2 regions of the Marinobacter bohaiensis genome follow, and region 1 is predicted to be linked to the other one. Evidence: riboswitches for the same ligand, from Rfam matches in the RefSeq annotation. Region 1 holds a riboswitch; the other holds the start of a gene.

Evidence for each region. Region 1 has a riboswitch for thiamine pyrophosphate ahead of thiC (phosphomethylpyrimidine synthase ThiC). Riboswitches for the same ligand answer to the same signal wherever they lie in the genome.
Region 2: linked by a shared signal. The riboswitch ahead of thiB (thiamine ABC transporter substrate binding subunit) and the one ahead of thiC (phosphomethylpyrimidine synthase ThiC) in region 1 are both predicted to bind thiamine pyrophosphate.

What each region holds. Positions count from the first base shown of each region.
Region 1 is NZ_QGEH01000006.1:90,807-96,506, forward strand. Features, by position in the region: gene thiC (phosphomethylpyrimidine synthase ThiC) at 1-1,475, opposite strand, end outside; TPP riboswitch at 1,664-1,766, opposite strand; gene DKK67_RS19690 (TolC family outer membrane protein) at 1,966-3,348, shown strand; gene waaA (lipid IV(A) 3-deoxy-D-manno-octulosonic acid transferase) at 3,374-4,633, opposite strand; gene lpxL (LpxL/LpxP family Kdo(2)-lipid IV(A) lauroyl/palmitoleoyl acyltransferase) at 4,830-5,700, shown strand, end outside.
Region 2 is NZ_QGEH01000004.1:158,780-164,479, forward strand. Features, by position in the region: gene DKK67_RS17380 (BCCT family transporter) at 1-1,205, opposite strand, end outside; TPP riboswitch at 1,599-1,698, shown strand; gene thiB (thiamine ABC transporter substrate binding subunit) at 1,744-2,745, shown strand; gene thiP (thiamine/thiamine pyrophosphate ABC transporter permease) at 2,721-4,388, shown strand; gene DKK67_RS17395 (ATP-binding cassette domain-containing protein) at 4,381-5,001, shown strand; gene DKK67_RS17400 (FMN-binding glutamate synthase family protein) at 5,082-5,700, shown strand, end outside.

The DNA.
Region 1 (5,700 bases):
TTGGGCAGTCCCAGGTGCTCCTTGGGCGTGACGTAACAGAGCATCGCGCAGCCGTACCAGCCGATCATCGCCGCGCCGATGCCTGAAGTGATGTGGTCGTAGCCCGGCGCAATGTCGGTAACCAGCGGCCCGAGGGTGTAGAACGGCGCCTCGTCGCAGCAGTCCAGCTGCTTGTCCATGTTTTCCTTGACCAGGTGCATGGGCACGTGGCCCGGCCCCTCGATCATGCACTGGACATCGTGTTTCCAGGCGATCTTGGTCAGCTCACCCAGGGTTTCCAGCTCGCCGAACTGGGCGGCATCGTTGGCATCGGCGATGCTGCCCGGGCGCAGGCCGTCGCCGAGGCTGAAGGACACGTCGTACGCCTTCATGATCTCGCAGATGTCCTCGAAGTGCTCGTAGAGGAAGCTTTCGCGGTGATGGGCCAGACACCACTTGGCCATGATCGAGCCACCGCGGGAGACGATGCCGGTGACGCGTTTGGCGGTCAGCGGCACGTGGTGCAAACGCACGCCGGCATGGATGGTGAAGTAATCCACGCCCTGCTCGGCCTGTTCGATCAGGGTGTCGCGGAAGATCTCCCAGGTCAGGTCCTCGGCCACACCGTTGACCTTTTCCAGGGCCTGATAGATGGGCACCGTGCCAATCGGTACCGGCGAGTTGCGGATGATCCACTCGCGGGTTTCGTGGATGTTCTTGCCGGTGGACAGATCCATCACCGTGTCCGAGCCCCAGCGAATGCCCCAGGTCAGCTTCTCCACCTCTTCCTCGATGGACGAGCTGACCGCCGAGTTGCCGATATTGCCGTTGATCTTCACCAGGAAGTTACGGCCGATGATCATCGGCTCAACTTCCGGATGGTTGATGTTGGCCGGCAGGATGGCCCGGCCCCGGGCGATTTCCTCGCGCACGAACTCCGGCGTGATCTCACTGGGGATCGCCGCACCGTGGGACTGGCCGGGGTGCTGGTCGTCCAGCCAACCCTGCTCCCGCGCCTCCTGCAACTTCAGGTTCTCGCGGATGGCCACATACTCCATTTCCGGCGTGACGATGCCCTGGCGCGCGTAGTGGATCTGGCTGACGTTGCGACCCGCACGGGCCCGGCGCGGCTTGCGATGATCGTCGAACCGCAGGGTGTCCAGCGCCGGATCGCGCAGGCGGCGGCGGGTGTAGTCGGAGCTGTAACCGGGCAGCTCTTCGGTGTCGTCACGCTCGGCGATCCAGGCCGAACGCACCGGCGTCAGGCCCCGGCGCAGGTCGATGTCGGCGGCCGGGTCGGTATAAGGGCCGGAGGTGTCATAAACCACCAGCGGGGCATTGGGCTGCGGCCCGTCCGATGTGGTGGTATCGCTCAGGCGAATCTCGCGCATGGGCACGCGCAGGTCCGGCCGGCTGCCGGTGACATAGATCTTGCGGGAACTGGGCAGCGGGTCCACCGCGGCCTGGTCGACCCGGGCGGCTTCGCTCAGGAACATGGGCTTGGTACTCGTCATGGTAGCGTCCTCTTTCGTTGCCCGCCGGAGAAGCCGGCGGCGAACTGAAATCCATCGAGGCGGAATGCCCTTCTGGACGGAGCGCGTATGACGAGGTGGCGGTCTGGCCGATCCCGGCGCCCGAAACGGGCAGGACCGTTGAACAACTGCCACAACTGAGCCGCTACATAGAGAAGCGTGTCTGTGATTCCTACGCCGGTACTAACCGGATCAGGTTCTCGGGTTTTGCCTGAGGCAATCTCAGCCGGCACGCCGGCACCCCGTCAAGACGCAAACTGGATCATCGGAGGCATTCGATCGGGACGCGGAACCAAGCCGAGCGCCCCATATGTCTCCGGTGGTCATCCGGAGTGTAGAGATACGCCGTATTATTGTCCATAATGTCCAGCGCCGGGGTTCTTCCCCCATCCGGCCGACGCCCGGGTCGGCAGGCAGGACGCTCACCAAAAAAAACGCGCAGGCAGGAGAATTCATGAAGAAACCCTTGCTCACCGGCCTGGTAGGCCTGTTCGTCGCCCAGCCATCGATGGCCCTCGACCTGATCGACGCCTACGAGAAAGCACTGGCCTACGATTCTGGCATCGCCTCGGCCCGAGCCACCTACGAGGCCCAGCAGGCCAACGTTGACGTCACCCGCAGCAACCTCCTGCCCCAACTGGACGCCGTCGGCACCGCCAGCCACACGGACACCGACGGGCCGGCCACGGACGAGTCGTACAAGAGCTACACCTACGGCCTGGAGCTGACCCAGCCGGTGTTCCGTCTGGACGCCTGGTTCAACCTGGACGCCAGCGAGTTCCAGAGCGAAAGCGCCCGGGCCGACTACAGCCTGGCCCAGCAACAGCTGATCCTGGATGTCGCCACCGCCTACTTCAACGTGCTGCGGGCGGAAGACAACCTGACCACGGTCAAGGCCGCCGAAGCCGCTTTCGAACGCCAGTACGACCAGGCCCAGGAGCGTTTCGAGGTGGGCCTGATCGCCATCACCGAGGTATACGAATCACGCGCCTCCTACGACGCCAGCAAGAGCGAGCGCATCGCCGCCGAAGGCGACCTGGACGTGGCGCGGGAACAGCTCAGCCGCCTGATCGGCGAGAACGCCGAAGACCTGCAGAACCTGGAACAGGACTTCCCTCTGTCGCGGCCACAGCCCATGGACCCGGCCGCCTGGGAAAACATCGCCCTGCAACAGAACTGGCGCATCCAGTCCGCCGCCTACCAGTTGCAGTCCAACCGCTCGCTGCTGGATGTGGCCAAGGCCGGCCACTACCCGACCCTGGACCTGAGTGCCAGCTACGGCAACACGGAATACGACGGCATCAACCAGCAGTCGCCGACCCAGGGTACCCAGGACGGGACCTACACCGAGGGTGTGATTGCGCTGAACCTGAATGTGCCCCTGTACGAGGGTAGCGGCACCGAAGCCAGCATCCGCCAGCAGCGGGCGCAGGTGGTGGCCGCCCAGGAGAGCCTGAACACCGTGCGGCGCGACGTCAGCGTCAACACCCGCAGCTTCTACCGCACGGTCAACACCAACATCGAGTCGGTGAACTCCCAGGCGCAGACGATCGTGTCCCGGCGCAGTGCCCTGGATGCGACCCGGGCCGGCTACGAGGTGGGCACCCGCAACATCGTGGAAGTACTCGATGCCGAGCGGAACTACTACGAAGCCCTGCGGGACTACGCCAACGCCCGTTACGACTATGTGGTGAACACCCTGAACCTGAAGCTGACCGCCGGCACCCTGAGCCCGCAGGACCTGGTGGACCTGAACCGCTGGCTCAGCGCCTCCGCACCCGGCATCGAAGCAATTGCCGACGAGAGCAAGACCGTCGATCCTATGCAGGATCAGTAAACGGAAACCACGGCATCCCCCAGGTTCAGTCGAGCTTGGCGAGGATGCCGTTGACCACCTTCTCCAGAGCTCCCCGATTGGCGTCCACCACCGCCAGTGCATGGCGTCCCAGCGCCTCGCGCCGGGCCTCGTTTTGCAAACAGTCGGCCACCGCCGTGGCCAGCTCCCCACTGTCGCCAACCCGGACCAGCGCCTCGCCGCGCTCCAGGCGGTCGTAGATATCGTCGAAGTTGAACACATGCGGTCCGGTCATCACCGGCATGCCCCAGGCCGCCGGCTCCAGCGGATTGTGCCCGCCCCGCTCGATCAGCGACCCGCCCACGAAGGCCACATCCGCAACGCCGTAGAGCAGCATCAACTCTCCCATGGAATCGCCCAGGTAGACCTGGCAATCGTGGTTTACGGTACCGGATGAACGGCGCAGGAGATTGAATCCCTGCTGCCCGACCAGATCCGCCACATCGTCGAACCGCTCCGGATGGCGCGGCACCAGGATCAGCAAGGCATCGTCCATCCGCTCGCGAAGGCGGGCATGGGCCTCGAGAATCTGGCGATCCTCGCCGTCGTGGGTACTGGCCGCGATCCAGACCGGCCGCTCCCGCCCCAGGGCCTCGCGCAGGGCCGCCGCCTGCTCGCGCAGGGCCTCGGTAACGCGCACGTCGAACTTGATGCTGCCGGTCACCGATACGCCATCCTCTTCAGCACCGATATCCACAAAACGGCGGGCATCACTGCTGGCCTGGGCGGCGATCCAGTTAATCTGCTGCAACAGGCGGCGGCTGGCATGGCCAAAGCGCTTGTAGCCCCGGGCGGAGCGTTCAGACATGCGCGCGTTGACGAGGAAGATGGGCGTCTGCGCCGCGGCGGTTTCATAGATCATGTTGGGCCACAGCTCGGTTTCCATGATCACCAGTGCCTCGGGCCGGGCACGCCTCAGGAAGCGGCGCACCGAACCGGGCGTATCGTAGGGGGAGTAGGCGTAACGCACCTTGTCCCCGAACAGTGCCTGCGCCCGCGCCCGACCGGTGGCCGTCATCGCGCTCATCAGCACGGTGACATCCGGGCGGCGCGCCAGCAGGGTTTTGATCAGCGGCGCCGCGGCGATGGTTTCCCCCACGGAGACCGCGTGCACCCAGATGACCGGACCCTCGACCGACGGAATCAGGCCGATCCGGTCCTGCCAGTGCTTCAATGCGTCCGGGGACCGTCTGCCAAACCACCACAGGCGTATCAGCACAAACGGCAGGATCAGACGAAAGGTCACGGAATAGACAAAACGAAGCATCGGAACTCCAGGCCGGAATCAGGATTGGCGGCGATTCTAACGAATCGTGCCGCACATTACGCCCCTCCACACCCCGTCTCCGGAGTGACAGCAACAGCATAGACCACCCGTGCGCCGCCGTTATCAAGACGTTGCCCGGCTAAATGCCGGATTTGCTGATAAACTTTCGCCGATGACTGAATCGACCGGAGCCGATGTGAGTTCGACGAAAACCAGGAAACGCAAACGCGTCCGCGACACGGACCTGTCCCATTACCGGCATCCACGCTGGTGGCCCACCTGGCTGTCCATTGGGCTGATCTGGCTGCTGTCGCGACTGCCCATGCGACTGCAGTGGGCGATCGGCAAACTGATCGGCGAGCTGGCCTACCGCACCCTGTCCAGCCGCCGCCACATCACCCGCACCAACATCGACCTGTGCTTCCCCGAGCTGGGCGCCGCCGAGCGCGAGGCCCTGGTCCGCAAGTCGTTCCACTCCAACGGCATTGGTGTCATGGAAATCGGCCTGGCCTGGTTCCGCAACCCGGAAGACCTGCGCCCCATCACCCGCGTGCATGGCCTGGAACACGTCGATGCCGCCCTCGCCCGGGGCAAGGGCATCCTGCTGCTGGGCGGGCATTACAGCACGCTGGACCTGGGTGGCAGCCTGGTGTGCATGTTCATTGAGGCGGACGTGATGCAGCGCGATCACAACAACCCGCTGATGAACGCCATCATGACCCGGGCCCGGGAACGGCGCTACGGCGTGGCCCTGGACAGCAAGGACCTGCGCGGCCTGTTCCGGCGCCTGAAGGCCAACCGCATCGTCTGGTACGCCACCGACCAGGATTACGGCCGTAAGGGCATCGTCTTCGCGCCCTTTTTCAATGTGCCGGCCGCCAGCATCACCGCCACCGCCCGCATCGTCGAACGCAGCGACTGCGCCGTGATCCCGTTCAGCCACTTCCGGAGCGAGGATGGCATCGGTTACGACATCTATTTCCACGCTCCGTTCGAGGAATTTCCCTCCGGGGATGACCTGGCCGATGCCACACGCATCAACCAGACCATCGAGCGTGAGATCCGCA
Region 2 (5,700 bases), on a different contig from region 1:
GTCGCCAGGGTGCCCACGCCCGCCTGAATCTGCTCCAGCGCGCTGCCACCGAAGGCACTCATCCAGACAACCGTGATCACGGTCGGGATAATCAGTACCGCGGTGACGAACTCACGTACGGTGCGGCCTTTGGAAACACGGGCGATGAACATGCCGACGAACGGTGACCAGGAGATCCACCAGGCCCAGTAGAACACGGTCCAGCCGTGGAACCAGGTCTCGTCTTCGCGACCGAACGGGTTGCTCAGCGGCACGATGTTGGCGACGTAGGAGGAGGCGGTGGTCCACATGGCCTGGAACACGCCCAGCGTGTGGCCGGCGAAGATCACGAACGCCAACAGCAGGGCTGCGAGGACCATGTTGATGTTACTGAGAATCTTGACGCCACCGTCCAGGCCGCGCACCACGGATACCAGCGCCACGCAGGTGACACCGACGATGATGGCGATCTGGGTTGCCATGCCGCCGTCGACGCCGAACAGGTACTGCAGACCGGAAGCCGCCTGTTGTGCCCCCAGACCCAGAGATGTTGCCAGACCGAAGATGGTGGCCAGCACCGCCAGGATGTCGATGATGTCACCGATCCAGCCCCAGACGCGATCACCGAAGATCGGGAAGAACGCGGAACGCAGGGTCAGCGGCATGCCCTTGTTGAAGGCGAAGAACGACAGGGACAGCGCGACCACCGCGTAGATCGCCCACGGGTGCAGGCCCCAGTGGTACATGGTGGCGCCCAGTGCCATGCTGGCACCTTCCGGCGTATTGGGCGCTGCATTCAGCGGCGTGCCATACCAGTCGGTGTAGTAGGCCACCGGCTCAGCCACGCCCCAGAACATCAGGCCGATACCCATGCCGGCTGCGAACAGCATTGCGAACCACGACAGGGTGGAGAACTCCGGCACCGCATCCTTGCCGCCGATGCGGATCTTGCCCACCGGCATGAAGATCAGTGCCAGGCAGAAAATCACGAAGATATTACCGCTGATCAGGAACAGCCAGTCAAAGTTATTGATGGCCCCGGTCTTGGCGCCGTTAAGCATTGATTTCGAAACGTCCGGGAACAGCAGGGTTCCCACCACGAATACGATAATCAACGCAGCGGTAATGAAGAACACCGTCTTGTGCAGGTCGAGCCCCAGGGGGGTTACATTGTCCTGACCCGCTTGATAGTCGGTGGAGTACTCGTCTTTAAGGACTTCGCTCACGTCAAGTCTCCTCGAACGGATTTACTGGCCCAATAGTTTTGGACTCAAATTACAGGCGTGTAAGTTTATTGATTTGAGTACAAAATATCAAAATCGAATGACGGCCTGCCTCCATACACTCAACGTAGACCAGATTGGCCGCCGCTTCCCGGAAAATACGGAAAATCCCAATAATATGCCGGAACAGCCGGATAAAGCCGGCCCGAAAGACTTTTCGGCGTCTGAAGAGTGACATTCCCAAGCACCGACATGCGCAGCGTCACGTGAGACGCCCGACCCGCTATTTACTTACAGGTCTAAAGATGGTTGTCACCGTCCGCAAATAGCCCGCCACGCTTCCAGCGGCTCTATGTCCAGCGACTCCATGAAGGCGAAGGTCTCTGTTAGAATGAGACCCTCTCAACGGGGTGTCTGCTGGAAATGGCAGGCTGAGATCAAACCCGCAGAACCTGATCCGGATCATGCCGGCGCAGGGATTGAGTGGCATTGCGCCTATTCTGCGGCCCCCGTTTCCACCGACCGATAACGGGACCCTGACATGGCATTACCTTTCCGGGCACTGCTGGCGGCCCTGGTTTTCTGCAGCCAGTACGCCCTCGCCGCGCCCACACTGACCGTCTACACCTACCCGTCCTTCGTGTCCGAGTGGGGACCGGGACCCGCCATCAAGGAACGCTTCGAAGCCCGCTGCGATTGCACCCTCGATTTCGTAGCCCTCGACAGCAGCGTCGCCATCCTGCACCGGCTGCGCCTGGAGGGCGAATCCACCCCCGCCGACGTGGTGCTCGGCCTGGACGCCAGCATCATGGCAGACGCCCGCAGGACCGGACTGCTGGCACCACACGGCACCTCGCTGTCAGCTCTGAACCTGCCCATTACCTGGAACGACGATACCTTCGTGCCCTACGACTGGGGCTACTTCGCCTTCGTCTACGACACCGAGCAGCTGGAGCATCCCCCGACCAGCCTCGACGCCCTGATCAACGCCCCCGATGACCTCAAGATTATCCTGCAGGATCCGCGAACCAGCACCCCGGGGCTGGGCTTCCTGCTGTGGATGAAGAAAGTCTACGGCGACCGGGCGGCCGAGAAATGGCAGGCCCTGCAGCCGCACATCCTGACTATGACCAAGGGCTGGAGCGACGCCTACTTTTCCCTGTTCATGAACGGCGAGGCGCCGATGGTGCTGTCCTACAGCACCTCGCCGGCCTACCACATGGCGGTGGATAACACCGATCGCTACCAGGCGGTGGCGTTCGACGAGGGGCATTACCTGCAGGTGGAAGTTGGCGCCCGGGTGCGTACCAGCGACCAGCCCGAGCTGGCGCAACGGTTCCTGGCGTTCATGCTGTCACCGGCGTTCCAGAGCGAGATTCCGCTGAAGAACGTGATGTACCCGGCCACCGACCTGGGGGATGAGCTGCCGGACGTCTTTGAACGCCTGATCCGGCCGGAACAGACCCTCTACTTCGAACCGCAAACCGTGGCGGACAACCGCCGGACCTGGATCGACGAGTGGCTCAACGCGACCGCACAATGACACCGCCGCTGAGCCATCCCCGTTGGCAGATCTGGCCGGGTCGCCTGGTGGCGCTACTCCTGCTGGGCATCGTCGCCGCCGGCTTTTTCGGGCTGATGCGCGAGTGGCGCGGGGCGGCGCTGACCGAGCTGTGGCAGTCCGCCTACCTGCGCCAGGTGATCTGGTTCAGCGTCTACCAGGCCGCCCTGTCCACACTGCTGAGCCTGCTGCTGGCCATTCCTGTCGCCCGCGCCCTGCACCGCCAACCACGACTGTTCGGCCGCGGACTGATCCTGCGCCTGAGCGAGCTCAGCCTGGTGCTGCCCAGCATCGTCGCGGCCTTCGGGCTGGTCGCGGTCTACGGCCGCAGCGGCTGGCTCAGCCCGGTGTTCGACGCCCTCGGTGGCTGGACGCTGTACGGCCTGCAGGGCATCCTGCTGGCCCACGTCTTCTTCAACGCCCCCCTGGCGGCGCGCATCCTGCTGCAGGGGCTGGAACGCATCCCCGCCAATCAGTGGCGCCTGGCCGCCCAGTACGGCCTGGGCAGCCGCGCATTGTGGCGCAGCCTGGAGTGGCCCGCGCTGAGACAGGTCCTGCCGGGGCTGGCGGTGTTCATCTTCATCCTCTGCTTCACCAGCTTCGCCATCGTCATGACCCTGGGCGGCGGCCCGCGCTCCACCACCATCGAGGTGGCCATCTACCAGTCCCTGCGCTATGACTTCGACTTCGCCCGTGCCGCGGTGCTGGCACTGGTGCAACTGCTGATCTGCGGCAGCCTGTGGTGGCTGGCCACCCGCTATCGGGGCCCATCCGGACTGGTTCCGGGACAGTTGGAAACGTCACCGGGCCTGCGCCGCGATGCCCGGGGCTTGGCGGGCTGGCGTGACCGCACGTTGCTGGCGCTGTTCCTGCTGTTCCTGCTGCTGCCGCTGGCGGCGGTGGTCTGGAAAGGGCTGCCCGGACTCTGGACCAGCGCCGGCAACACCCTGCTCTGGTCCAGTCTGTTGCGCAGCGTGCTGGTCGCCACGGCCGCGGCCGGAATGAGCCTGGGGTTCGGGCTGGCCATCCTGGGGTGCAGCCGGCACGAACGTCAGGCGGGCCATGGTCGTCGCGCCCGGCTGACCGAAGCCTGCGGCCACCTGACCCTGCTGGTGCCGGCCCTGGTGCTGGGCACGGGGCTTTTCATCCTGCTGCGGCCGCAATTGGGCCAGGGCCCGCAGGGGCTGACGCTGGTGGCGCTGATTAACGCACTGATGGCGCTGCCCTTCGTCCTGCAGGTCCTGCGCGGGCCACTGGCCACGTTGTCGCCCGCGACCTCCCGTCTGGCGGACCAACTCGACGTGCGGGGGCTTTACCGCCTGCGCTGGATCGTCCTGCCGCTGCTGCGGCGCCCGATTCTGCTGGCCCTGGCCTACGCGGCCGGCCTGTCGCTGGGGGACTTCAGCGTGGTGGCCCTGTTCGGCAGCCCGGCCAACCCGACACTGCCGCTGCTGCTGTACCAGCAACTGGCCGGTTACCAGATGGCCAACGCCTCGGCCACGGCGCTGGTGATGCTGCTGCTATTGCTGCTGGTGTTTCATGCGCTCAACCGCCTATCGCGGGCCGCACATCGCAAGCCGCAACAACGTTCATTCCGATCACGCCGGTATCCGATCCATGCTTGACATCGACCGCCTGACTTTCCGTTACCCCGGCGCCGAGCGGGCGCTGACCTTCAGTGTCCGCGTCGACACCGGCACCTGCCTCGCCATCACCGGCCCAAGCGGCTGCGGCAAGAGCACGCTGCTCAATCTGGTAGCCGGCTTCCTGGAGCCGACATCCGGCCACGTCCGCTGGCAGGACCGTGAAATCGACGCTCTGCCGCCCTGGGAGCGGCCGGTCACCTCGGTGTTCCAGGAGGACAACCTGTTCGACCACCTCAGCGTCCGCGACAATCTGGCCATCGGCATCCACCCGGGGCTCAAGCTGAGCGACGCCGACGAGACAGCGCTGTCGTCGATGCTGGCGGATGTCGGCCTGGCGGGCATGGAACAGCGCTTGCCCACCGCGCTCTCCGGCGGCCAGCGCCAGCGAATCGCCATCGCCCGCGCCCTGCTGCGCCGCTCGCCCCTCTTGCTGCTGGACGAGCCCCTGACCGGCCTCGACCCGGACACCCGCGCCACCCTGCTGGCCCTGCTGGACCGTCACAAGGCCGCCGGAACCACTCTGCTGCTGGTCAGCCATGACACAGACGATGTGCAAACCCTGGCGGACGACGTACTGCGCCTGACAGCCTGAACCAGCTATGCTCCAATACGGGCCCCTGCCCCCGGCAGGCCCGTCACAGTCTATTCGCGAATACAGGGAGCCTTTCGTACATGCACAAGTCGTCGCCCATACCAGCCCGCTATACAGCCTATGTGATATCGCTGCTTGGACTGGTGCTGACGTTACCGCTGGCCTGGCTCTATCCGTCCACCTTTTTCCTGCCCCTGATCTTCGGCCTGCTGGCCATCCTGGGCACCTACGACCTGCTCCAGCACCGCCACACGGTCAGCCGCAACTACCCGATCCTGGCCCACTTCCGCTACTTCCTGGAGTCGATCGGTCCGGAAATCCGCCAGTACTTCATCCAGCGGGATACCGAGGAGGTACCCTTCTCCCGGGAACAGCGCGCTATCGTCTACCAGCGCGCCAAGAATGTACTCGACAAGCGCCCGTTCGGCACCCAGCACGACACCTACGCCGAAGGCTACGAATGGATGAGCCACTCCATGGCGCCGGTGGACCACAAGGACAACGATTTTCGTATCCTGATCGGCAAACACTGCAAGCAGCCCTACAGCGCCAGCATCTTCAATATATCCGCCATGAGCTTCGGCTCCCTGTCGGCCAACGCCATCGAGTCCCTCAACCAGGGGGCGAAGCTGGGTAATTTCTATCACGACACCGGGGAAGGCTCGATTTCCCGCTACCACACCAAACACGGCGGCGACC